One region of the Paenibacillus hamazuiensis genome, then DNA from elsewhere that is predicted to be linked to it. Evidence: a T-box and tRNA genes for the amino acid it is inferred to sense, from the RefSeq annotation. Region 1 holds a T-box; the other regions hold tRNA genes.

What was found. The T-box of region 1 lies ahead of MYS68_RS19355 (valine--tRNA ligase). A T-box ahead of a tRNA ligase gene usually reads a tRNA of that ligase, here a tRNA-Val.
Region 2: it has a tRNA-Val gene. The T-box ahead of MYS68_RS19355 (valine--tRNA ligase) is inferred to sense a tRNA for this amino acid. The anticodon was not compared.
Region 3: it has a tRNA-Val gene. The T-box ahead of MYS68_RS19355 (valine--tRNA ligase) is inferred to sense a tRNA for this amino acid. The anticodon was not compared.

What each region holds. Positions count from the first base shown of each region.
Region 1 covers NZ_JALRMO010000001.1:4,448,303-4,456,306, forward strand. Annotated here, with positions in the region: gene MYS68_RS19350 (bifunctional folylpolyglutamate synthase/dihydrofolate synthase) at 1-1,379, opposite strand, end outside; gene MYS68_RS19355 (valine--tRNA ligase) at 1,652-4,324, opposite strand; T-box leader at 4,386-4,616, opposite strand; gene MYS68_RS19360 (hypothetical protein) at 4,808-4,972, shown strand; gene MYS68_RS19365 (LysM peptidoglycan-binding domain-containing protein) at 5,030-6,100, opposite strand; gene MYS68_RS19370 (RluA family pseudouridine synthase) at 6,199-7,044, opposite strand; gene MYS68_RS19375 (hypothetical protein) at 7,041-7,190, opposite strand; gene MYS68_RS19380 (phosphodiester glycosidase family protein) at 7,366-8,004, shown strand, end outside.
Region 2 covers NZ_JALRMO010000001.1:5,503,274-5,509,938, reverse strand. Annotated here, with positions in the region: rRNA gene MYS68_RS23990 (23S ribosomal RNA) at 1-1,413, shown strand, start outside; rRNA gene rrf (5S ribosomal RNA) at 1,572-1,688, shown strand; tRNA gene MYS68_RS23980 (tRNA-Asn) at 1,770-1,845, shown strand; tRNA gene MYS68_RS23975 (tRNA-Ser) at 1,847-1,938, shown strand; tRNA gene MYS68_RS23970 (tRNA-Glu) at 1,950-2,021, shown strand; tRNA gene MYS68_RS23965 (tRNA-Val) at 2,058-2,133, shown strand; tRNA gene MYS68_RS23960 (tRNA-Met) at 2,152-2,228, shown strand; tRNA gene MYS68_RS23955 (tRNA-Asp) at 2,242-2,318, shown strand; tRNA gene MYS68_RS23950 (tRNA-Phe) at 2,381-2,456, shown strand; tRNA gene MYS68_RS23945 (tRNA-Thr) at 2,474-2,549, shown strand; tRNA gene MYS68_RS23940 (tRNA-Tyr) at 2,560-2,645, shown strand; tRNA gene MYS68_RS23935 (tRNA-Trp) at 2,660-2,733, shown strand; tRNA gene MYS68_RS23930 (tRNA-His) at 2,743-2,818, shown strand; tRNA gene MYS68_RS23925 (tRNA-Gln) at 2,835-2,906, shown strand; tRNA gene MYS68_RS23920 (tRNA-Gly) at 2,918-2,992, shown strand; tRNA gene MYS68_RS23915 (tRNA-Cys) at 2,994-3,067, shown strand; tRNA gene MYS68_RS23910 (tRNA-Leu) at 3,076-3,164, shown strand; tRNA gene MYS68_RS23905 (tRNA-Arg) at 3,179-3,255, shown strand; tRNA gene MYS68_RS23900 (tRNA-Leu) at 3,283-3,362, shown strand; gene ltrA (group II intron reverse transcriptase/maturase) at 3,452-4,777, opposite strand; gene MYS68_RS23890 (alpha/beta-type small acid-soluble spore protein) at 5,545-5,769, opposite strand; gene MYS68_RS23885 (ATP-dependent DNA ligase) at 5,902-6,552, shown strand; gene MYS68_RS23880 (YqjF family protein) at 6,473-6,665, opposite strand, start outside.
Region 3 covers NZ_JALRMO010000001.1:7,382,689-7,390,692, forward strand. Annotated here, with positions in the region: rRNA gene MYS68_RS32505 (23S ribosomal RNA) at 1-1,780, shown strand, start outside; rRNA gene rrf (5S ribosomal RNA) at 1,888-2,004, shown strand; tRNA gene MYS68_RS32515 (tRNA-Asn) at 2,101-2,176, shown strand; tRNA gene MYS68_RS32520 (tRNA-Ser) at 2,212-2,303, shown strand; tRNA gene MYS68_RS32525 (tRNA-Val) at 2,323-2,398, shown strand; tRNA gene MYS68_RS32530 (tRNA-Met) at 2,417-2,493, shown strand; tRNA gene MYS68_RS32535 (tRNA-Asp) at 2,508-2,584, shown strand; tRNA gene MYS68_RS32540 (tRNA-Thr) at 2,600-2,674, shown strand; tRNA gene MYS68_RS32545 (tRNA-Tyr) at 2,684-2,769, shown strand; tRNA gene MYS68_RS32550 (tRNA-His) at 2,775-2,850, shown strand; tRNA gene MYS68_RS32555 (tRNA-Gln) at 2,865-2,939, shown strand; tRNA gene MYS68_RS32560 (tRNA-Lys) at 2,946-3,018, shown strand; tRNA gene MYS68_RS32565 (tRNA-Gly) at 3,035-3,109, shown strand; tRNA gene MYS68_RS32570 (tRNA-Gly) at 3,352-3,426, shown strand; tRNA gene MYS68_RS32575 (tRNA-Arg) at 3,561-3,637, shown strand; tRNA gene MYS68_RS32580 (tRNA-Leu) at 3,662-3,744, shown strand; tRNA gene MYS68_RS32585 (tRNA-Pro) at 3,754-3,830, shown strand; tRNA gene MYS68_RS32590 (tRNA-Gly) at 3,849-3,922, shown strand; tRNA gene MYS68_RS32595 (tRNA-Arg) at 3,941-4,014, shown strand; gene cidR (cidABC operon transcriptional activator CidR) at 4,165-5,064, opposite strand; gene MYS68_RS32605 (CidA/LrgA family protein) at 5,176-5,553, shown strand; gene MYS68_RS32610 (LrgB family protein) at 5,555-6,232, shown strand; gene MYS68_RS32615 (hypothetical protein) at 6,284-6,430, opposite strand; gene kduD (2-dehydro-3-deoxy-D-gluconate 5-dehydrogenase KduD) at 6,712-7,467, shown strand; gene MYS68_RS32625 (sugar kinase) at 7,499-8,004, shown strand, end outside.

The sequences.
Region 1 (8,004 bases):
CACCAGCCTTTTTCAGAATCGGTTTGTCGGAGAATCCAGGAACGGACGTCGCCAATCAAATACAGCGTGCCGGAAACGACGGCCAAATCGCCCGGTTCCGTTTTATTTTTCAATATTTCCAGAGCGCGCTTCCAATCCGGCTCCACAATCACTTCCACCTCACGGCCTGCAGGGCCCATTTCGGAGAGCAGCGTTTTGGCCAGATCGGCAAGCTGCGCCGCATCCGCTTTTTTATGCCAATTCGGCTCGGTCAAAATGAGTGTATTTACCAATGGTAGTATATGCCGAAGATAGCCTGTATGATTCTTGGTTGACAGCATGCCCATCATAAAATGCAGCTTTTTATAATGATACGTATCCCGCAAAGCATGGGCGAGCGTCTCGCCTCCTTCGGGGTTATGAGCTCCGTCGATTAAAATCCGCGGTTGTTCCGATACGATTTCGAGCCTTCCCGGCCATGCGGCCTCTTTAAACCCGCGGAGCAGATCCTCGTCTTCTACGATCAGCGCGTAATACTGCCGCAGCACTTCGATGGTCATGAGCGCCACGGCGGCGTTTTTGAATTGATGCTGCCCGTTCAAGGAAATGGCGACGTCGCGGACTTCGCGGAACGGTCCGGCGAAATCGAACACCTGATGATTTTCACGGGAAGATACCGGTTCGTAACGGAATTCGCGGTTCATCAAATACAGCGTGCTTTTCCGTTCTTTGGCGATCCGCTCGATCACCTCGAGCGCCTCCGGCTGCTCGACGGCGCTGATCAGCGGCACGCCGTTTTTAATGATGCCCGCCTTCTCCGCGGCGATCTTGTCCAGCGTATCCCCGAGCACGTCCATATGATCGTGGCCGACGTTCGTAATGACCGTGACGATCGGCGATACGATGTTCGTCGAATCGAGTCGGCCGCCGAGGCCGGTTTCCCATACGACAAAGTCCGGATAAGCATATCTGGCAAAATAAACGATAGCCAGCGTCGTCGACACCTCGAACATCGTCGGCGGTCCGTATTCGGTTTGCGCGAGCTGCTCGGCGAGCGGCCTGATCAGGTTGACGATCGCAAGCAGATCCTCATCCGGGATGTCTTGTCCGTTCAGCTTGATGCGGTTCGAATATTTCTCGATATATGGCGATGTAAAAAGACCGACGTCATAACCGCATTGACGGATCACTTCGCTCAAATAAGCGCATGTGGAGCCTTTGCCGTTCGTACCGGCTACATGGATAAATCTCAGTCTCCGTTCGGGATGATCGAGCAGCTCCATCAGCTTCTCCATACGCTTCAGCCCCGGCCGAATGCCGAACGGAACGAGGTTCACGATCCAATCGATCGCCTCCTGAGCAGTCTGAAAAGGAGCGCCGGCCGCTTGTTGCTCACTCATGACAATCCTTCCTTTCGAATAGGATGCGAGCAAGGGAACGCCGGCCGCTGTTCGCAAAAACCGGTCATTCCCTTGCTCTATCCGTCATTTTGGTTGAGAAGTCCGGCGAAAACATTCGCTGCGTGTCCCGGATCGTGTTTCCGGTCTTCCTTGTCCTCGGATTTCTTCAATCTAAACGCCATTCGGCGGTTGAAATCCGAGAACAAAGGCGACCGCTAACGCTTCTCCAACACGACTCCGTCCACTCCTCTATTTTTCACCGGACTTCTGTATCAGCTTCGCAGCTCCGCAAGGCGGGCTGTCACTTTGTCCCTTTTATCGGCATAGTCGGCCAGCTTCGCCTTCTCTTCCTCGATAACCTTGGCCGGCGCTTTCGCGACAAAACCTTCGTTGGCCAGCTTTTTCTCGATCCGCTCGACTTCTCCGTTCAGCGTTTTCAGTTCCTTCTCGAGACGGGCCACCTCTTGTGCGATGTCGATCAGCCCTGCAAGCGGCAGGTACAGCTCCGCTCCGGTGACGACGCCGGTCATCGCTTTTTCCGGCGCAGCAAGCGACAGATCGATCGTCAGCGACGATGTGTTGCAGAAGCGCTGCACGTACTCTTCGTTGCGGCGCAGGATGGCGAGCGCGTCGTCTCCGGCCGGCTTGATTTGCAGCTCGACCTTTTTGCTCATCGGCACGTTTACTTCCGCGCGAATGTTGCGGACGCTGCGGATGATGTCCATCAGCAGCTCCATCTCGCGAACGGATTCCGCCGCCTCGAAGCGCTCCTCGTATTTCGGCCACTCGGCCAGCGTAATCGTCTCGCCGGAATGAGGCAGATGCTGCCATATTTCCTCGGAAATAAACGGCATGAACGGATGGATCAAGCGCTGCGTACGGTCAAGCACATACGCGAGCACCGACTGCGTCTGCTTCTTCGCCTTGGCATCCGTTCCGTACAAGCGCAGCTTGGCGAACTCGATATACCAATCGCACAGATCGTCCCAAATGAAGTTATACAGCAGCCTTCCGGTTTCGCCAAACTCGTAGCTGTCCATCAGACGGGTCACATCGCGAACCGTCTCATTCAGACGGTGCAAAATCCAGCGGTCCGCCGTGCCGAGCTCGCCGCTCAAATCGATGTCCGACGCCGTGAAGCCTTCGAGGTTCATCAGCGCAAAACGCGACGCGTTCCAAATCTTGTTCGCAAAATTGCGCGCCTGCTCGACCCGCTCCCAGCGGAAGCGCAAATCCTGCCCCGGCGTGGAGCCGGTGGACAACATGAACCGCATCGCATCTGCGCCGTATTTGTCGATAACCTCGAGCGGATCGACGCCGTTGCCGAGCGATTTCGACATTTTGCGGCCTTCCGAATCGCGCACAAGCCCGTGGATCAGCACATCCTTGAACGGAATTTGCCCGGTGAACTCGAGCGCGCTGAAAATCATCCGCGATACCCAGAAGCCGATAATATCGAAGCCGGTCACGAGCAAGCTGGTCGGGTAATACCGCTTCATGTCTTCCGTCTGCTCCGGCCAGCCGAGCGTGGAAAACGGCCACAATGCCGAGCTGAACCACGTATCGAGCACATCGTTATCCTGACGCACGTTCGCGCTGGAGCAATGCGAGCATTTCGTCACGTCGTCGCGGGAAACGGTGAGCTGGCCGCAATCGGCGCAATGCCACGCCGGAATGCGGTGGCCCCACCAGAGCTGGCGGGAGATGCACCAATCGCGTGTATTTTCCATCCAATGCAAATATATTTTCTCGAAGCGGTCCGGTACAAAGTTCACTCCGGCGCCGCTTTTTTGCACTTCAACGGCTTTTTCCGCCAGCGGCTTCATCTTGACGAACCACTGCGTGGACAAGTACGGCTCGACAACGGCGCCGCTGCGCTCGCTATGACCGACTTGGTGCACGTGCTCCTCGATTTTGACGAGCACGCCCTGCTCCTTCAGATCGGCGACGATCTGCTTGCGGCAGGCGAAACGGTCCATGCCCTGATACTTCCCGGCATTTTCGTTCATCGTGCCGGATTCGTCCATCACGAGCACCTGCGGAAGGTTATGCCGTTTGCCGACCTCGAAGTCGTTCGGATCGTGCGCCGGAGTAATTTTCACCGCGCCGCTCCCGAATTCTTTTTCCACGTATTCGTCGGCAACGACCGGAATTTCGCGGCCGATGATCGGCAGCACGAGCATTTTGCCGATCATATGCTTGTAGCGCTCGTCCTCCGGATGAACGGCCACGGCGGTATCGCCGAGCATCGTCTCCGGACGCGTCGTGGCGACGGTGATCGAGCCGCTGCCGTCCTTGAGAGGATACTGCAAATGATACAGCGCCCCCTGCACCTCTTTGTATTCGACCTCGATGTCGGAAAGCGCGGTGCGAGCGGCCGGGTCCCAGTTGATGATATATTTGCCGCGGTAAATGAGGCCTTTCTCATACAGCTTCACGAATACTTCGCGGACCGCCTTGGACAGCCCTTCGTCGAGCGTAAACCGCTCGCGCGAGTAGTCGAGGGAAAAGCCCATTTTGGCCCACTGCTCGTGGATCGTTCCGGCATACTTTTCCTTCCATTCCCATACTTTCTCGAGGAATTTCTCGCGGCCGAGGTCGTATCTCGTCGTCCCGTCCGCCTCGCGCAGCATCTGCTCGACCTTCGTTTGCGTCGCGATGCCCGCATGGTCGGTGCCCGGCAGCCACAGCGCGTCAAAGCCCTGCATCCGCTTGAAGCGGATCATGATATCCTGCAGCGTGCAGTCGAGCGCATGGCCGATGTGCAGCATACCCGTCACATTCGGCGGAGGAATGACGATCGTATACGTCTCGGCATCCTTGCGCTGCCCCGCTTTGAAAAATTCGTTTTTCAGCCAGTAGTCGTACCACTTCTTCTCGGCTTCCTTCGGATCGTAGGTTGTCGGCATCGACACGGATGATTGCTTGTCTTTGATTTCTTCCATGATGAACCCTCTCTTTCGCTTCAAATCGTCAGTATGACCTCAAAAAAAATATCCTTTCGCCGCAAAGGACGAAAGGATCCGCTTCCGTGGTACCACCTTTATTTCGCGCGGGCCTATCGCACCGCACGACACTTGAGACAGATAACGGCTGCAACCGGCGGCATCCGGCCCGATAAAGCCAGATGCGCAACTCCAGAGCGACTTCGGCAGTTACATCCTACGAAACCTTCCAGCGCTGCGGTTTCGCTCTCTGAAGGGTTGGCTGCGTACTACTCTCTTTCCACGTTTTTCATCCATATATTTTATTTTTCTATGATAAACGACAAGAACGGGTGAGTCAATATGTTCAGGCTGACAGGAGCCGCCCAAAATACTGATATCTTCATCATATCCAGAAAGGGCCCGTTTATAAACCGAAAACAGGGACTTTCGCATAAAAAATTTCATACAAATGGGTATAAGTCATTTGAAGGAGTGACCGGTATGAATAGATGGTGGTACAACATCAGGTACACCGTGCGCGGCGTCCTGTTTCCGCTTATATGCGTACAGTTCGTCCGAACGCTGCTGCTGCCGAACGGCCTGGACGTCTTTATTTTGTTCGTTTTGTTTCTTGCCTATCTGGGCTTTTTGCTGAAGGTATTTTAGGAAAAATAAAACCCGGTCCCCTTAACGGGGCCGGGTAAGCTGCTGCTGCGAGAACGCTTATCTCGGAAGATATACGATTTGTCCTGGCTTCACTTCCTGTTCGCCAAGCCGGTTGAACAGCGCTATTTCGCGCGGGCTCATATTATATTTGCCGGCGATCTCCTCCAGCGTCTGTTCCTTTTGGACAATGACGAGGCGGAGCTTCTTGAACTCCCGCTGGTCGGGGACAGAACTCAGGAACAGCTTTTTCCATTCCAGGGCGTCGGAGGACGGCGCGGCTGGCCGCGGTTCGGGCTGCTCCGGCGGCCGCGGCGCGTTGCCGAGCGACGACTGCGCGTTATGTATGAGCGTTTTGAACCCGTGCGTTTTCACGGGATCTTCCTCCGCCGGGTCCGCTTTGCCCGAGAAGGCGATCTTCAGCTCCTTTTTTTCCGGAACTTCCGCTGCCGGCTGTGCCGCAACCGGCTCCGATTCAGCCTCTTGCTCCTCCTGGGCGAAAACCGCAGCCGCTTCTTCCTCCTCCGCCTGCTCCGGTTCCGCAGCCGCGCTGACCTGCGCGGTTTCCTGCTCATCCGCAGCCAACTGCACGACGGGCTCCGGCGCCGGACTCACATGGGTTTGCGCCTCCTCACGCCCGGCCCTGAACAGGTCCGCGGGCTCCGCTTCCGCGACCGTTTCTTCGGCCGTAAACGGCGCCTCTTCCGCCTGGTGCACAAAGACGATTTCCTCTTCGGGTTCGCGCCAGCTTTGCGGCTCCGCCGGCGCAATCTCAAGTCCGTTCAGCGACAGCACGCCGGTAACGTTCAAGCTGCGGGTCGAAAGCAGATCGACATCGAAATTTTCAATATCGACGGAGATGTCCTCCACGCGCCCTACCCGGTTCATCGGCAGCGTGATCTCAACCGGAATCAGATGCTCAAGCGTACGTCCCGCTCCGTTCTGCTCGTCTACATATTTGCCGCTCAGCAGCAAATTTCCTCTAAGGACAGCTTGTTCACCCTGAGACAGCACTTGGATATGCGGAACGAGCTCCACCTCGTCCAGCTCTTTGATGCCTAGTGCCCCCTCGGACAAATGAACGCGTTCGTAAATGTCGAATCTTAAGCCCATCTGATGTTCGGATACCATAAGTCCTCCCTCCCGGAATCATTCTATACCTTCAAGATGGAATGAAATCCTGGTTTGTTTGCCTCTACATGTATATGGCTCCGGGAGGAATCCGATGACTACATTTTTTCAAACCGTTCGACCAGACGGGCGAAATCGTCCGGCCAAGGCGCGTGGACGGTAAGCCGTTCTCCGCTCAGCGGATGCTCGAAGGAAAGCGTTTCGCCGTGCAGCGCCTGCCTGGCGATCCCGTCCGGCCTGCCTCCGTAAAGCTCGTCGCCGACCAGCGGATGGCCCAAATAACTCATATGCACGCGGATTTGGTGAGTGCGCCCGGTTTTGAGCGTCAGGCGCACCAGAGAAGCATTTTTATAAGAAGCGACCAGCTCGTAATGGGTAATGGCCGGGTCGCCCGATGCGGACACGCGTCTTCTCGAGCGGTGATGCCGATCTTTGCCGATCGGAGCGTCGACGGTGCCCTGCGGAGGATCCGGCCGGCCATGAACGACCGCTGCATAAGCGCGGCCGATCTTTTTCTCACGCATCGCTTCGTCAAGCAGCAGCTGGGCCCATTCGTTTTTCGCATACAACACGGGTCCTGTCGTATCTTCATCGAGCCGGTGAATGTGGCGCACCCGGCACGCCTGGCCGGTGCTCTCGTAGTGAAACGCTACGGCGTGATCGAGCGTGCCGCCTTCCCCGGCTTCCGTCGGATGCACCTTCATGCCTGCCGGTTTGTGGACGACAAGACAAAAATCGTCCTCATACAGCACTTCTATATCCGCCCACTGCGGCATACAATGTAGCGGCTCATCCGGGAACAGCCGCAGCAGCACCCGTCCGGACCGTTCCACGACGCCGCCCTGCGCCTTCAGCTTGCCGAGCAGCTTGGCCGGCATTCGCACGCCGGATAACGCGCTGAGCTCCAGCCACTCCCCTTTGCGGCTCCATGAAATGCCGCTCATCGCTTGCCTCCGGCATCTTTCCTGCGTGTCCCCGGCGCGGCGGCCTCCCTGTAGGCGAAATAAACGATAACGGCCAAAGCGGCGGCAAACAGCCCCGCCATCAAATAAACCTCCATCGGAATTCCGTAAAAATTGTATCTGTTCATCAGCTGCGGATCCCTCGCTCTCTGCGTCGTTCCTACTGCACATTTTACCAATACCGCTCAAGGATGCAAATGGCATAATCTTATAGGTCCGTTCCATTCTCGCAGACTACTAAATCAAATCTACATGTGCTAGAATTAAGGATAGTGCTATTTTTTCAAGTGGGAGAGGAATCCATTGAGTACGGCAATTGAATTTTTACAATCGACAAAAAACCTGTTCCGCCATTGGAGCTGGTTCAAAAAGCTGCTATGGATCGTATCGGTTTTGACGTTTTTGACGTCGAGCTTTCTATTTTTAACCCCGAGCGGGGCAAACATTCGCGAGTTTTTGGCCGAGACCGTCATCTCGACGCAGCACCGCGACTGGGCGTGGATATTCGTGGGCGCGGAACAGCGGGATTACATGGTCCGCAAGCTGCAGGCATCTTACGATTTGGCGGCGGCGGAGAAGCAGGATCTCGGAATGATCCAGATTGCAGGCAAAAACAAAAACCGCAAAAACCGCACGATCGACGAGCTGATCAAGGTCGAAGACATCTCCGGCCCGTTCTGGAAAGGGAAAAAGATGTACGTCTACGATCCTACGACGATCAAAATCATGACCCCGTCGAAGCCGGGCGAAGGCGAAAAAATTTCGTCCATGGTGCAGCGGACCGGCGCGGTAGCCGGCGTCAATGCCGGCGGCTTCGTCGATCCGGACGGACTTGGCAACGGCTTTGCGCCAATCGGCCCCATTATCGCCGGCGGCGATGTGATCTATACCGACCAGGACGGAAGCGTGCCGCAGCATACTGTCGGTTTTACGAAGGAAGGT
Region 2 (6,665 bases), 1.1 Mb from region 1:
AAGCAGTAAGGCTGGTGCGTAGGCAAATCCGCGCATCGATAAGGCTGAGCTGTGATGGGGAGGGAAACTTCGGGAGTACCGAAGGTCATGATCTCAAGCTGCCAAGAAAAGCCTCTAGCCAGGGAGAAGGTGCCCGTACCGCAAACCGACACAGGTAGGCGAGAAGAGAATTCTAAGGCGCGCGGAAGAACTCTCGTTAAGGAACTCGGCAAAATGACCCCGTAACTTCGGGAGAAGGGGTGCCCCGGTAAGGTGAATAGCCGGAGGGGGCCGCAGTGAAAAGGCCCAAGCGACTGTTTAGCAAAAACACAGGTCTGTGCGAAGCCGCAAGGCGAAGTATACGGGCTGACGCCTGCCCGGTGCTGGAAGGTTAAGGGGAGCGGTAAGGTGCAAACCGAAGCTGTGAACCGAAGCCCCAGTAAACGGCGGCCGTAACTATAACGGTCCTAAGGTAGCGAAATTCCTTGTCAGGTAAATTCTGACCCGCACGAATGGCGTAACGACTTGGGCGCTGTCTCGACGAGAGATCCGGTGAAATTTTAATACCTGTGAAGATGCAGGTTACCCGCGACAAGACGGAAAGACCCCATGGAGCTTTACTGCAGCTTGATATTGGACTTTGGTACGATCTGTACAGGATAGGTGGGAGCCTTTGAAGCATGAGCGCCAGCTTGTGTGGAGGCGACGTTGGGATACCACCCTGATCGTATCGGAGTTCTAACCTGGTACCCTGATCGGGTATGGGGACAGTGTCAGGTGGGCAGTTTGACTGGGGCGGTCGCCTCCTAAAGAGTAACGGAGGCGCCCCAAGGTTCCCTCAGAATGGTTGGAAATCATTCGAAGAGTGCAAAGGCAGAAGGGAGCTTGACTGCGAGACAAACAGGTCGAGCAGGGACGAAAGTCGGGCTTAGTGATCCGGTGGTACCGAATGGAAGGGCCATCGCTCAACGGATAAAAGCTACCCTGGGGATAACAGGCTTATCTCCCCCAAGAGTCCACATCGACGGGGAGGTTTGGCACCTCGATGTCGGCTCATCGCATCCTGGGGCTGAAGTAGGTCCCAAGGGTTGGGCTGTTCGCCCATTAAAGCGGTACGCGAGCTGGGTTCAGAACGTCGTGAGACAGTTCGGTCCCTATCTGTCGCGGGCGTAGGAAATTTGAGAGGAGCTGTCCTTAGTACGAGAGGACCGGGATGGACGTACCGCTGGTGTACCAGTTGTCTCGCCAGAGGCACGGCTGGATAGCCAAGTACGGAAGGGATAAGCGCTGAAAGCATCTAAGCGTGAAGCCCCCCTCAAGATGAGATTTCCCAGTATGTAAGACCCCTTGTAGACGACGAGGTAGATAGGTTCGGGGTGGAAGCGCGGCAACGTGTGGAGCTGACGAATACTAATCGGTCGAGGGCTTAACCATATTACCCAAGAAAGTGAAGCGAAGCGTTGTAGCTTATGCCGATTACTTTCTCGGGGCCCAAAAGGATAAATTCTAAAGCGTAACTTGAAGTGATTCGCATCTAGTTTTCAGGGAGCAAGATGCTCCCGAAGCGAGTTTTGTTTAAGACAAAACTCATGTTTGGTGACGATGGCGGAGGGGAACCACGCGTACCCATCCCGAACACGACCGTTAAGCCCTCCAGCGCCGATGGTACTTAGACCGCAGGGTCTTGGGAGAGTAGGACGTCGCCAAGCAGCCCAAAGCACGTTCGACCTTCGCAGGTCGAGTACATGTGAGAGTCGAACGTTGCAAAAAAGGCAATATTAACTAAATATTCCCCGATAGCTCAGTCGGTAGAGCACTCGACTGTTAATCGAGTTGTCACAGGTTCGAGTCCTGTTCGGGGAGCCATGGAGAGGTGTCCGAGTTGGCCGAAGGAGCACGATTGGAAATCGTGTAGGCGTCACAAGCGTCTCGAGGGTTCGAATCCCTCTCTCTCCGCCACTATTTATTACGGCCCGTTGGTCAAGGGGTTAAGACACCTCCCTTTCACGGAGGTAACAGGGGTTCGAATCCCCTACGGGTCATTTAGTCTCCGCATATTTTTACGGAGACTCCACTATGGAGGCTTAGCTCAGCTGGGAGAGCATCTGCCTTACAAGCAGAGGGTCGGCGGTTCGATCCCGTCAGCCTCCACCATATATGATATTTAATCGACGCGGGGTGGAGCAGCCCGGTAGCTCGTCGGGCTCATAACCCGAAGGCCGCAGGTTCAAATCCTGCCCCCGCAACCAACTTTTCTATCGCGGAGCCGTGGTGTAGAGGCCTAACATGCCTGCCTGTCACGCAGGAGACCGCGGGTTCGAATCCCGTCGGCTCCGCCATTTAACATCTCGTAAGGGATGAGAACCCAATGTTTTCAGGGTTCGATGAAGTATATTAGCATGGCTCGGTAGCTCAGTCGGTAGAGCAGAGGACTGAAAATCCTCGTGTCGGCGGTTCGATTCCGTCCCGAGCCACCATTTTTCGTTGTAAGTTAGCCGCTGTAGCTCAATTGGTAGAGCAACTGACTTGTAATCAGTAGGTTGGGGGTTCAAGTCCTCTCGGCGGCACCATTGGTAATTTGGAGGCTTAGCGAAGTGGCCAAACGCAGCAGACTGTAAATCTGTTCTCGTACGAGTTCGGTGGTTCGAATCCATCAGCCTCCACCACTTTTTAATCTCATAGGGGCATAGTTTAAAGGTAGAACAAAGGTCTCCAAAACCTTTGGTGTGGGTTCGATTCCTGCTGCCCCTGCCAATCAATATGGCGGTCGTGGCGAAGTGGCTAACGCATCGGATTGTGGCTCCGACATTCGAGGGTTCAATTCCCTTCGATCGCCCCATTTTTTTATAAATCGTTGGGGATTAGCCAAGCGGTAAGGCAACGGACTTTGACTCCGTCATGCCTAGGTTCGAATCCTAGATCCCCAGTGTATACTAATGCGGAAGTGGCTCAGGGGTAGAGCATCGCCTTGCCAAGGCGAGGGTCGCGGGTTCGAATCCCGTCTTCCGCTCCAAGGCGCCATAGCCAAGTGGTAAGGCAGAGCTCTGCAAAAGCTTTACCCCCAGTTCGAATCTGGGTGGCGCCTCCATTTTTTTAGCCGGAGTGGCGGAATCGGCAGACGCACAGGACTTAAAATCCTGCGGTAGGTGACTACCGTACCAGTTCAAGTCTGGTCTTCGGCACCACTCAACGACAACATGTGCCCTTAGCTCAGCCGGATAGAGCGTTTGACTACGAATCAAAAGGTCAGGAGTTCGAATCTCTTAGGGCACGCCATTTTTTTTTTGATCTTTAATTTCATAAGCCGGTGTGGCGGAATTGGCAGACGCGCGCGACTCAAAATCGTGAGGGAAACCGTGGGGGTTCGAGTCCCTTCACCGGCATCGAATGAAAATCGAGTAGGCCCATGAATGAATTCATGGGCCTCTCACAGAACCGGACGTGCGGGTCATCGCATCCGGCTCCTCCGCGCTTATCCCCGCTGGGGATGATGTTCATTATAGATGTCTACGAGAAAAACGAGACCTCTTTCTCTGAACCAATCGTTTGGCATTGCAACACTGGCTGGCTTGGATAGCGAGCTTCTCCATGCGAACATACGCATCTTGGGAAGCTCTCCCCTCCACTTATTCTTTCTTAGTGCCCTGTAGAAGTTCTTCGGCTTTTTCCAGCTCCGCAACTGTACCATCCGGAGCCTTCTCCTTATCCATGCATCGTACTCTCTCATCAGACTTCCTACGTTGCCCCAGCCAAAATAGCTACCCCATCCACGTAAATATGGATTCAACTTCTTTCGGATCAGCTGTTCCACATTCACCGTTTGGTTCCGCCGCGTAATTGCTTTCACGCGTTCTTTAAATTTCTGTTTGGCTTTCGAGGATGGAGTAACCCAAAATCCCGGTTTAAACTCATGACCTAGGAACATAAAGGACTGTTCCAAGTTGTTCACGATCTTGGTTTTCTCCGGGTGTACTTTGAGCCCAAGCTCTTGTTCCAGTAGACGAATAACACCTTGGAGTACCCTCTCTGCCCCCTTTTGGGATTTGCAGCAGATCACAAAATCATCGGCGTACCGTGTTATACGGTGCTTCCGTTCAGTCATGAGCTTATCCAGCGGGTTTAGGTAGATATTCGCCAAAAGCGGACTAATAACCCCACCCTGTGGACTTCCTTGCTCGTTCAGGTGAAAACTTCCGTTCTCCATGACTCCGGACTTTAAGAAGCTTTCTATGAGCTTTAGGACACTACCATCCACCACTTCTTCCTTGACGGCCTTAAGCAACTTGTCATGTGGAATGAGATCGAAATACGATTTCAGGTCGGCGTCGATCACATAAACGTATCCATCCATGAGATCTTTCCGAATGTTCTCCAGCGCCATGTGTGCACTGCGTCCCGGGCGAAACCCAAAACTACACTCCATAAATGTCGCCTCGTAAATCGGTTCGAGGATTCGGCGGGTCGCCGCCTGTACTACGCGATCGCGAATTGCGGGTATCCCGAGCGGCCTTTGACCCCCATTTTCCTTGGAAATGTACATGCGCCTGACCGGCATCGGCTTGTATGCCTTCGCCCGCAGCTCCTGCTGAAGCGTTCTTAAGTTACGCTCCAGTTCACTCTCGAATACCTTTATGGTCACTCCGTCTACTCCCGCTGCTCCCCGGTTGCGCTTGACCTCCCGGAATGCCTCCTCAAGGTTCGGCATCGCCCATATCTTGTCGATGAGGCTGTGCCATCTGCGTTTTCTCGGGACTTCTACTCCCTCACGAAAGCCTACCTCTCCTTTTCCTTCCTTCATGTCTCGTGTTCCTTCCCTTTCAGTTTCCGGACGTATAGCTAATCTTTCAGCCTTTCCGGTTCCCCTTCGGTACTCCGCCCCAGACGGCCTACCCTTTTGTTCAGCCCCGGCTCTTCGCTCTTCTTGGCTCCCCGGCTTCTGTCTGGCACATGACGGCTTCCTAGGTGGTTATGCTTTTCTTCCACGGTTCCGGGCTTCGCACCAAGTCTTTGCCTTTTGGGTCTAAGCTTGCACCGACAACGTTGGTGTCGGTTCACTTGCCATTGCGGCTTTTCCGGCAAGCTTTCTCACTACTATCCCTTCGTATGACTGCTCACCATCCATCATTCTGTCTTAGCCCTATAAGCCTTGAAAAGAGTTTACCGCTATGCGGAAGACGATAAGCCCTCCTTGGGTCACGTCATCGTCTTTCCCCCGAATCCAGTCCTCCTAACTTTCGAAGCCTATGGTGGTATAGGACGTCCCCTTCTCTTGCAGGGTTATCCGGCTTCGCCAGCCAACATGGTTCATGCCGCCTGTTCCGGGTTTTGCCTTCTGATCCTCCGCACCCTCCCTTACGGCCAGAGCACTACCAGTCGGCTATGCGCTTCCGCCACCCCGCGGTGCGCTCGGGACTTTCACCCGTTAGTACGATGCGCTGCCAAGCGCACAAGACCGCAAAGGATATCGGATATCCTTTGCGGTCTTTTCCGCTTATAAGATTCAGAAAGCATAATTTTGATCTTTCAAGAAAAGCTTCCGTTTAGACCCGAGTATCTTAGCTTTTCCTACAAGCGAAAACCGGACAGCTGCTGCTCGGCGATTTGCACCATGCGGCGGACCATATGTCCCCCGATAGCGCCGGTATCGCGAGTGGCCATGTAACCGTAGTATCCGTCCTGCGGCACTTGAATGCCTAACTCCTGGGCGACTTCAAACTTCAATTGCTCCATGGCTCTTGTCGCTTGCTGAACGACCAGTTGGTTGCTCGAACGACTTTGACCACGTCCCATATTGATTTCACCTCCTGAAGTAGTTGCATTCTTATTATGGTTGGATGTTTTCCAAAATATGCATTCCCGTCCCCTATTTTCCTGATAAACCGCAGGCTGCTCCATGGTACAATGGAATGCGGGGGAATGTCTATGATTATCGCACCGATGATGCTCGAAAGTGCCGAAAATCCGTTTGACGCAAGAGATTATATATTCGAGCCGAAAGTGGAAGGACTCCGCGTGATATTAACCCGAACGGAGATAGAGACCAGATTGTTATCGCATAAAAAATATGAAGTCACTCGATTGTTCCCGGAACTTCACTGCGTCCCCGTTGAAGGGAATGTCATCCTGGATGGGGTCGTGTGCCGTATAGACCCGGAAAGCGGCTTTTATGACGGTGCTCCAGTTGCGGAAAGAATGCGCTTTAGCAAAAGAAAGCAGATAGAGGCGGCAGTCCGCAACTGTCCTGTGATCTTTACCGTTTTCGATGTTCTTTCCTATAAAGACAGGGATTTACGAAAGCTGCCGCTTATGAAAAGAAAATCGATTTTGGAGTCGATTTTAACGGAAAATGAATTTTTTCAAAAAATATCTTATATCGAGAACGAAAGAGATCTGGTTTATAGCGCTATGTTTAACCGCGAACCGGAAGGCTTGATCGCTAAAAGAAAAGACAGCAGGTATGTAGGAAGAAGGTCCCACGATTGGGTGCATTTGATCAGCCCGGAGACAAAGGCCAAATCCATACTTCCAGTCGTTTTGAAAAATGAAGATGAGGTTTTTGACCCGACGGCTTGATCGATTGAGCTGTCATCATGGTATTCAGTCCGATATCGGCTTCTGCCTGCTGCAGCGGCCACGGCAGGTGAAGTATATCCCCCCGCACAACTTCCCTCTTACGATTTGTCGTA
Region 3 (8,004 bases), 2.9 Mb from region 1:
AGCTCACTGGTCGAGTGACTCTGCGCCGAAAATGTAACGGGGCTAAACACACCACCGAAGCTATGGGTCCAGTAATGGGCAGTAGGGGAGCGTTGTATACGGGTAGAAGCTTGACTGTAAGGACAGGTGGACTGTATACAAGTGAGAATGCCGGTATGAGTAACGAAAAGATGGGTGAGAATCCCATCCGCCGAAAGCCTAAGGGTTCCTGAGGAAGGTTCGTCCGCTCAGGGTTAGTCGGGACCTAAGGCGAGGCCGAAAGGCGTAGTCGAAGGACAACAGGTCGAAATTCCTGTACCACCGTGAACCGTTATGAGCAATGGGGTGACGCAGAAGGGTAGTGACGCGGACTGATGGATGTCCGTCCAAGCAGTAAGGCTGGTGCGTAGGCAAATCCGCGCATCGATAAGGCTGAGCTGTGATGGGGAGGGAAACTTCGGGAGTACCGAAGGTCATGATCTCAAGCTGCCAAGAAAAGCCTCTAGCCAGGGAGAAGGTGCCCGTACCGCAAACCGACACAGGTAGGCGAGAAGAGAATTCTAAGGCGCGCGGAAGAACTCTCGTTAAGGAACTCGGCAAAATGACCCCGTAACTTCGGGAGAAGGGGTGCCCCGGTAAGGTGAATAGCCGGAGGGGGCCGCAGTGAAAAGGCCCAAGCGACTGTTTAGCAAAAACACAGGTCTGTGCGAAGCCGCAAGGCGAAGTATACGGGCTGACGCCTGCCCGGTGCTGGAAGGTTAAGGGGAGCGGTAAGGTGCAAACCGAAGCTGTGAACCGAAGCCCCAGTAAACGGCGGCCGTAACTATAACGGTCCTAAGGTAGCGAAATTCCTTGTCAGGTAAATTCTGACCCGCACGAATGGCGTAACGACTTGGGCGCTGTCTCGACGAGAGATCCGGTGAAATTTTAATACCTGTGAAGATGCAGGTTACCCGCGACAAGACGGAAAGACCCCATGGAGCTTTACTGCAGCTTGATATTGGACTTTGGTACGATCTGTACAGGATAGGTGGGAGCCTTTGAAGCATGAGCGCCAGCTTGTGTGGAGGCGACGTTGGGATACCACCCTGATCGTATCGGAGTTCTAACCTGGTACCCTGATCGGGTATGGGGACAGTGTCAGGTGGGCAGTTTGACTGGGGCGGTCGCCTCCTAAAGAGTAACGGAGGCGCCCCAAGGTTCCCTCAGAATGGTTGGAAATCATTCGAAGAGTGCAAAGGCAGAAGGGAGCTTGACTGCGAGACAAACAGGTCGAGCAGGGACGAAAGTCGGGCTTAGTGATCCGGTGGTACCGAATGGAAGGGCCATCGCTCAACGGATAAAAGCTACCCTGGGGATAACAGGCTTATCTCCCCCAAGAGTCCACATCGACGGGGAGGTTTGGCACCTCGATGTCGGCTCATCGCATCCTGGGGCTGAAGTAGGTCCCAAGGGTTGGGCTGTTCGCCCATTAAAGCGGTACGCGAGCTGGGTTCAGAACGTCGTGAGACAGTTCGGTCCCTATCTGTCGCGGGCGTAGGAAATTTGAGAGGAGCTGTCCTTAGTACGAGAGGACCGGGATGGACGTACCGCTGGTGTACCAGTTGTCTCGCCAGAGGCACGGCTGGATAGCCAAGTACGGAAGGGATAAGCGCTGAAAGCATCTAAGCGTGAAGCCCCCCTCAAGATGAGATTTCCCAGTATGTAAGACCCCTTGTAGACGACGAGGTAGATAGGTTCGGGGTGGAAGCGCGGTAACGTGTGGAGCTGACGAATACTAATCGGTCGAGGGCTTAACCAAAAGAAGTACCCAAAGGAATCTAACGCAGCACACTTGAAGTGATTCGCATCTAGTTTTCAGGGAGCAACACGCTTCCGAAGCGAGTTTTGATTAAGACAAAACTCATGTTTGGTGACGATGGCGGAGGGGAACCACGCGTACCCATCCCGAACACGACCGTTAAGCCCTCCAGCGCCGATGGTACTTAGACCGCAGGGTCTTGGGAGAGTAGGACGTCGCCAAGCAGGCAAGGTACGTTAGACCTTCAAAGATAGTACTGCGTAGGTCTAACATTCCAGTCAGACATGTAAGACTGACAGTCGAACGTTGTCTACGAGCGTTCCCCGATAGCTCAGTCGGTAGAGCACTCGACTGTTAATCGAGTTGTCACAGGTTCGAGTCCTGTTCGGGGAGCCATATTCACAATTGAGAAGCTTTGTTACGGTCATATTGGAGAGGTGTCCGAGTTGGCCGAAGGAGCACGATTGGAAATCGTGTAGGCGTCACAAGCGTCTCGAGGGTTCGAATCCCTCTCTCTCCGCCATTACATAGCTACTATTCATGGAGGCTTAGCTCAGCTGGGAGAGCATCTGCCTTACAAGCAGAGGGTCGGCGGTTCGATCCCGTCAGCCTCCACCATATATGATATTTAATCGACGCGGGGTGGAGCAGCCCGGTAGCTCGTCGGGCTCATAACCCGAAGGCCGCAGGTTCAAATCCTGCCCCCGCAACCAAATTTTCTTAACGCGGAGCCGTGGTGTAGAGGCCTAACATGCCTGCCTGTCACGCAGGAGACCGCGGGTTCGAATCCCGTCGGCTCCGCCATTTACTTGTCTACATGCCGTCGTAGCTCAGGGGTAGAGCAACGCACTCGTAATGCGTAGGCCGGAGGTTCAATTCCTCTCGACGGCACCAGAGTCACATGGAGGATTAGCGAAGTGGCCAAACGCAGCAGACTGTAAATCTGTTCTCTGACGAGTTCGGTGGTTCGAATCCATCATCCTCCACCAACATGGCGGTCGTGGCGAAGTGGCTAACGCATCGGATTGTGGCTCCGACATTCGAGGGTTCAATTCCCTTCGATCGCCCCATTTATATAATTCATTGGGGATTAGCCAAGCGGTAAGGCAACGGACTTTGACTCCGTCATGCCTAGGTTCGAATCCTAGATCCCCAGCCATTACATGAGCCATTAGCTCAGTCGGTAGAGCACCTGACTTTTAATCAGGGTGTCGTAGGTTCGAGTCCTACATGGCTCACTTTTAAAAATCTTATGCGGAAGTGGCTCAGGGGTAGAGCATCGCCTTGCCAAGGCGAGGGTCGCGGGTTCGAATCCCGTCTTCCGCTCCATTATGATTAAGCTAGGTAAGGGATGAAGAACCCGGTGTTTTAAGGGTTCGTCGGAGCGATACTTCGTTAGGGTTTGCTTCGCAGTCTCGGAGTGAAACGGAGAGTATCCCGTCTTCCGCTTCATTATGATTAAGCTAGGTAGGGATGAGAACCCGGTGTTTTAAGGGTTCGTCGGAATTGTCTAGCTGCATAAAAATTACCGCTTGCATAACATCAAGTACATCGCTTATATTATTAATTACGCGGAAGTGGCTCAGGGGTAGAGCATCGCCTTGCCAAGGCGAGGGTCGCGGGTTCGAATCCCGTCTTCCGCTCCATTATGATTAAGCTAAAAAGGGATGAGAACCCATTGTTTTCAGGGTTCGTCGGAGCGACACTTCGTTAGAAATCACTTCGCAGTCTCGGAGTGAAACGAAGAGTATCCCGTCTTCCGCTCCATTATTATAACTATGTGCCCTTAGCTCAGCCGGATAGAGCGTTTGACTACGAATCAAAAGGTCGGGAGTTCGAATCTCTCAGGGCACGCCATTTTAACTTTATACATTGTAATAAGCCGGTGTGGCGGAATTGGCAGACGCGCGCGACTCAAAATCGTGAGGGAAACCGTGGGGGTTCGAGTCCCTTCACCGGCACCATGCATATAACGGGACGTAGCTCAGCTTGGTAGAGCACCTGGTTTGGGACCAGGGGGTCGCATGTTCGAATCGTGTCGTCCCGACCATGATATACAATTCCATATGCGGGTGTAGTTCAATGGTAGAACTCCAGCCTTCCAAGCTGGTAGCGTGGGTTCGATTCCCATCACCCGCTCCATATTTGAAATGCGCACGTGTCTCAGTAGCTCAGTTGGATAGAGCAACGGCCTTCTAAGCCGTGTGTCGGGGGTTCGAATCCCTCCTGAGACGCTTCTGCTCAACATAGCCCGCTATAGCACGATTGGTAAGACATACGTGCGACATACGGATACATAACCGAACCTCCTACGCGTGACAGCTTAGGAGGTTTTCTTGCTTTATAGCATGACCGTGAAGGGCTTAGATTAAGATTGCCTATTCCTACTCCCCGACTTTCCTCCTTTCCAGCTTATCCCGAGTAAAATGAATCCATTCCCGGGCTGCGAACGACAAGTATCCTGTCCTGCGCCATGCGATGGCAAGCTGCCACGGGATCGAAGGGTTTGCAAACGAAACGGTATGTACGCGGCTAGGATCAAGCGATGCGCAGATCGTTTCCGGCAGCATGGCGATACCCAAGTCGGCCGAGACCATTTCGCTGATAAAATCCCACTGGGAGCTTTCGTACAGCACCTTCGGCTCAAACCCTGCAGCCTTGCAAGCCGATATAATGCGGTCGTGAAGGGCGAAGTCCTCGCGGAAGGAAATGAGCGGCTCATCGGCTAATTCCGCCAGCGCGACGTGATCCCTTTGGGCAAGCCGATGTGACGGGGGGACAACCAGTTTCAACTTTTCATCCACAAAAGGGAACCAATCCAATAATTCATTATGAATGGGCAGGAGAACTACGCCGACATCGAGATGTCCGGCTTCTACGGCAGCCTCAATCTTTTTGGCCCCGTCTTCCACCATGTCCAATTCGATGCCCGGATACTGTTTGCGAAACTGATTGATCACGTTCGGGAAAAAACGGGCGCCGACCATTGGTGGCAATCCGATGCGGATACGGCCTTTCTTCAGGTGCGTGAGATCATTTAGCTCCGCAGAGAGGCTTTCGAAAGACTGCAGGATATGTTTGGCGTGCGCTACAATAACTTGACCGGAGTCGGTGAGTTCAACCTGCCGTCCTTCGCGTATGAATACCTCAATGCCCAGCTCGTCTTCCAGGTTCCGTATCATTTTACTGATCGTCGGCTGCGAAATATGGAGGGCATTAGCGGCCTGAGTGAAGCTTTTGCAGCGAGCGACTTCCAACACATATTGCAGATGCCGGATATCCATTGCACTCATGCTCCTTACATAGATAAATGGAATGAAATCTATTCAATGTATTCATTTTACCTATAAAAGGAGCTGTTGTATACTTTCAATAGTGTAAGGGAGGGAAGCCGCATGAAAGCAATAGATCTTATTCGCCGGCTGGGGCAAATCGGCTTCTTTATTCTCGTTTCCAAGGGAATGAATGAGATCGTGTCACTGTTCCGGCTACCTATTCCGGGGAGCATCTTAGGGATGCTGCTTGTTTTTGTTTTACTTCTCGTGGGTATAATCCGGTTGGATTGGATCGACGCGGGAGCCAATTGGCTGCTCGCCGAAATGCTGTTATTTTTTATTCCTTCGGCGGTCGGAGTACTTCCTTATAAAAATCTGCTGCTGAGCAGCGGCCTGCAAATTGGCGCTGTCATCCTGGGGAGTACACTCATGGTTATGGTGTGCAGCGGCTATATCGCGCAAGGGATTACGAAATGGAAAGAAAGGAGGCCTTCGTGAGATGTTGGCCTTTTTATGTTTTGTTATGACCATTGCCATATATATCGCAGCGAAAAAGCTTTACCGCCGCTGGCCGCGGGTGTATTTGACGCCGCTTTTGACCGTGCCGGTTTTGGCCATTTTGCTGGTGGTCTTCTTTCGCATTCCTTTCGAAGCCTACACTTCGGGGACGAAATGGATCAGCGAGATGGTAGGACCCGCTACCGTCGCTTTGGCCGTACCGTTATATAAAAATATCGGTGTATTGAAGAAAAACGCTTTGACGATAAGTATCAGCGCAGGTTGCGGAGCCGTCGTGGCGTTCATGACTTCCGTCTGTATGTCGGAGTGGCTGAAGCTGAACGTTAAAATTATGGAAAGCATGGCGCCAAGATCGGCTACGACTCCGATCGCAATGTCCATTTCTGAAAATTTGGGGGGAATCCCGAGCATTACCGCGCTCTTTGTGATCATAACCGGTCTCTTAGGCATGGTGCTCGGGCCGCCGGTTGTCCGGATTTTTCGCATTACAAACGATGTGGCGCGAGGTGTGTTGTTCGGAACCAGCTCGCATAATGCGGGAACGGCCAAAGCGTTCGAGTTCGGTTCCGTTGCCGGGACGATTGCTTCCATCGCGATGGTGTTAACGGCGATGATAACGTTATGCGCTGCGCCGCTGCTAATGGTATTGCTGCGCTAAGAGCGTGCGACAAAAACGGCAGTCCGATAGGATGCCGTTCATGCCGATGATTTAACCGATCGAAGGGCGGTTCGGGGCGTGCTTGTCTTTATGGTAGGTCGGCATCGTGCTGGCGGCGATATTTTCTTCGGCTTGCTTGGATTCGTCAAACAACGATTGCATCTTCTGATCCATCGATTTATTTTTTCCTTTGGCCACGGTGAAACCCTCCTCAGATTTGGAATACAAAGCGATTATATTATTTGCCGGATGTGCCGGGACATGCATGACAAATTACTGGGGAAAGCTTGCGGCAGCGAGCATTTCCCTCCGTAAGTATGGCAAAATACCCGGAATTCGCTTATAATGTGAAGTGGTGTCTGTCGGGTTTAAACGTTTTAAACCTGGGGCAGCCAAAGAAATAACAACGTTATCCAGCGGCAGGACAAGCCAAACAGAAGGTTTCAGAGTAAGATATATATAAATGGAGGGTACGAACCATGAATTTTTTCGATTTAACGGGTAAAGTGGCATTAGTAACCGGCGGAGCCGTCGGTTTGGGCGGAGGAATTTCTTTGGGATTGGCGCAGGCTGGGGCCGATGTCGTCATCGTAACCAGCAATGACCGCAACCGGGATACGCAAAATAAAATCGAAGCCATGGGCCGCAAGGCACACACGGTCGTAGCGAACCTGATGGACGAGCAGGCGCTGCCGGGCGTCGTGGAGCAAGCGCTTCAGGCGATGGGTAAAATCGATATTCTCGTCAACAATGCGGGAATTATTCGCCGTACTCCTGCAGCGGATCATGCTGCGCAGGATTGGCATGACGTTTTGAACTTGAACCTCAATTCGGCGTTCTTTTTATCGCAGTTGGTCGGCCGCGAGATGATCAAGCAAGGCTCCGGCAAAATCATCAACATCGCTTCAATGCTGTCGTTCCAGGGCGGCATTAACGTTCCGGGTTATACGGCTTCGAAACATGCCATTGCCGGCGTGACCAAAGCTCTCGCGAACGAATGGGCGAGCAAAAACATCCAGGTCAACGCGATTGCCCCGGGTTATATGGAAACGGACAACACGGCGGCGCTTCGGGCGGATCAAGAGCGCAGCTCGCAAATTCTTGTGCGTATTCCGGCAAACCGCTGGGGCACTCCGGAAGATCTGCAGGGTCCGGTCATTTTCCTCGCATCGAGAGCATCCGATTATATGAGCGGCCACGTGCTTTGCGTGGACGGCGGCTGGATGTCCCGATAATCGCCAATTCAGCGGAAAACAGGTGAAAATCATGACACAACCTAATAACCATGCCGCATATCAGCCGGAGATTGTGACGTTTGGGGAAACGATGGCGTTGATGATGCCGAATGGCGGCAAAGGAATCGAATATTCCCCGCAGCTGCAAACGTTGTTCGGCGGTGCGGAGAGCAACGTAGCTATCGGCGTGGCCAGACTGGGGCACCGGGTAGGCTGGTTCAGCCGACTCGGTAAAGATCCTTTGGGCAATTATATTTTGAAAAAAATTCGCGGGGAAGGCGTGGACGTTTCGCGCGCTTCGCAGACAACGGAAGCGCCGACAGGTCTGATGCTACGCGAAGTGATTTCCGGTAAAACATCGGTATACTACTACCGCAAAGGCTCAGCAGCCAGCACGCTCGCTCCAGAGCATTTGGATGCGGAATACATCGGAGGAGCCCGCATCCTGCACGTAACGGGCATTACGCCGGCTCTGAGCGCATCGTGCCGCGCTGCGGCCAAGGAAGCGATTCGCATCGCCCGCGAGGCGGGAGTAAA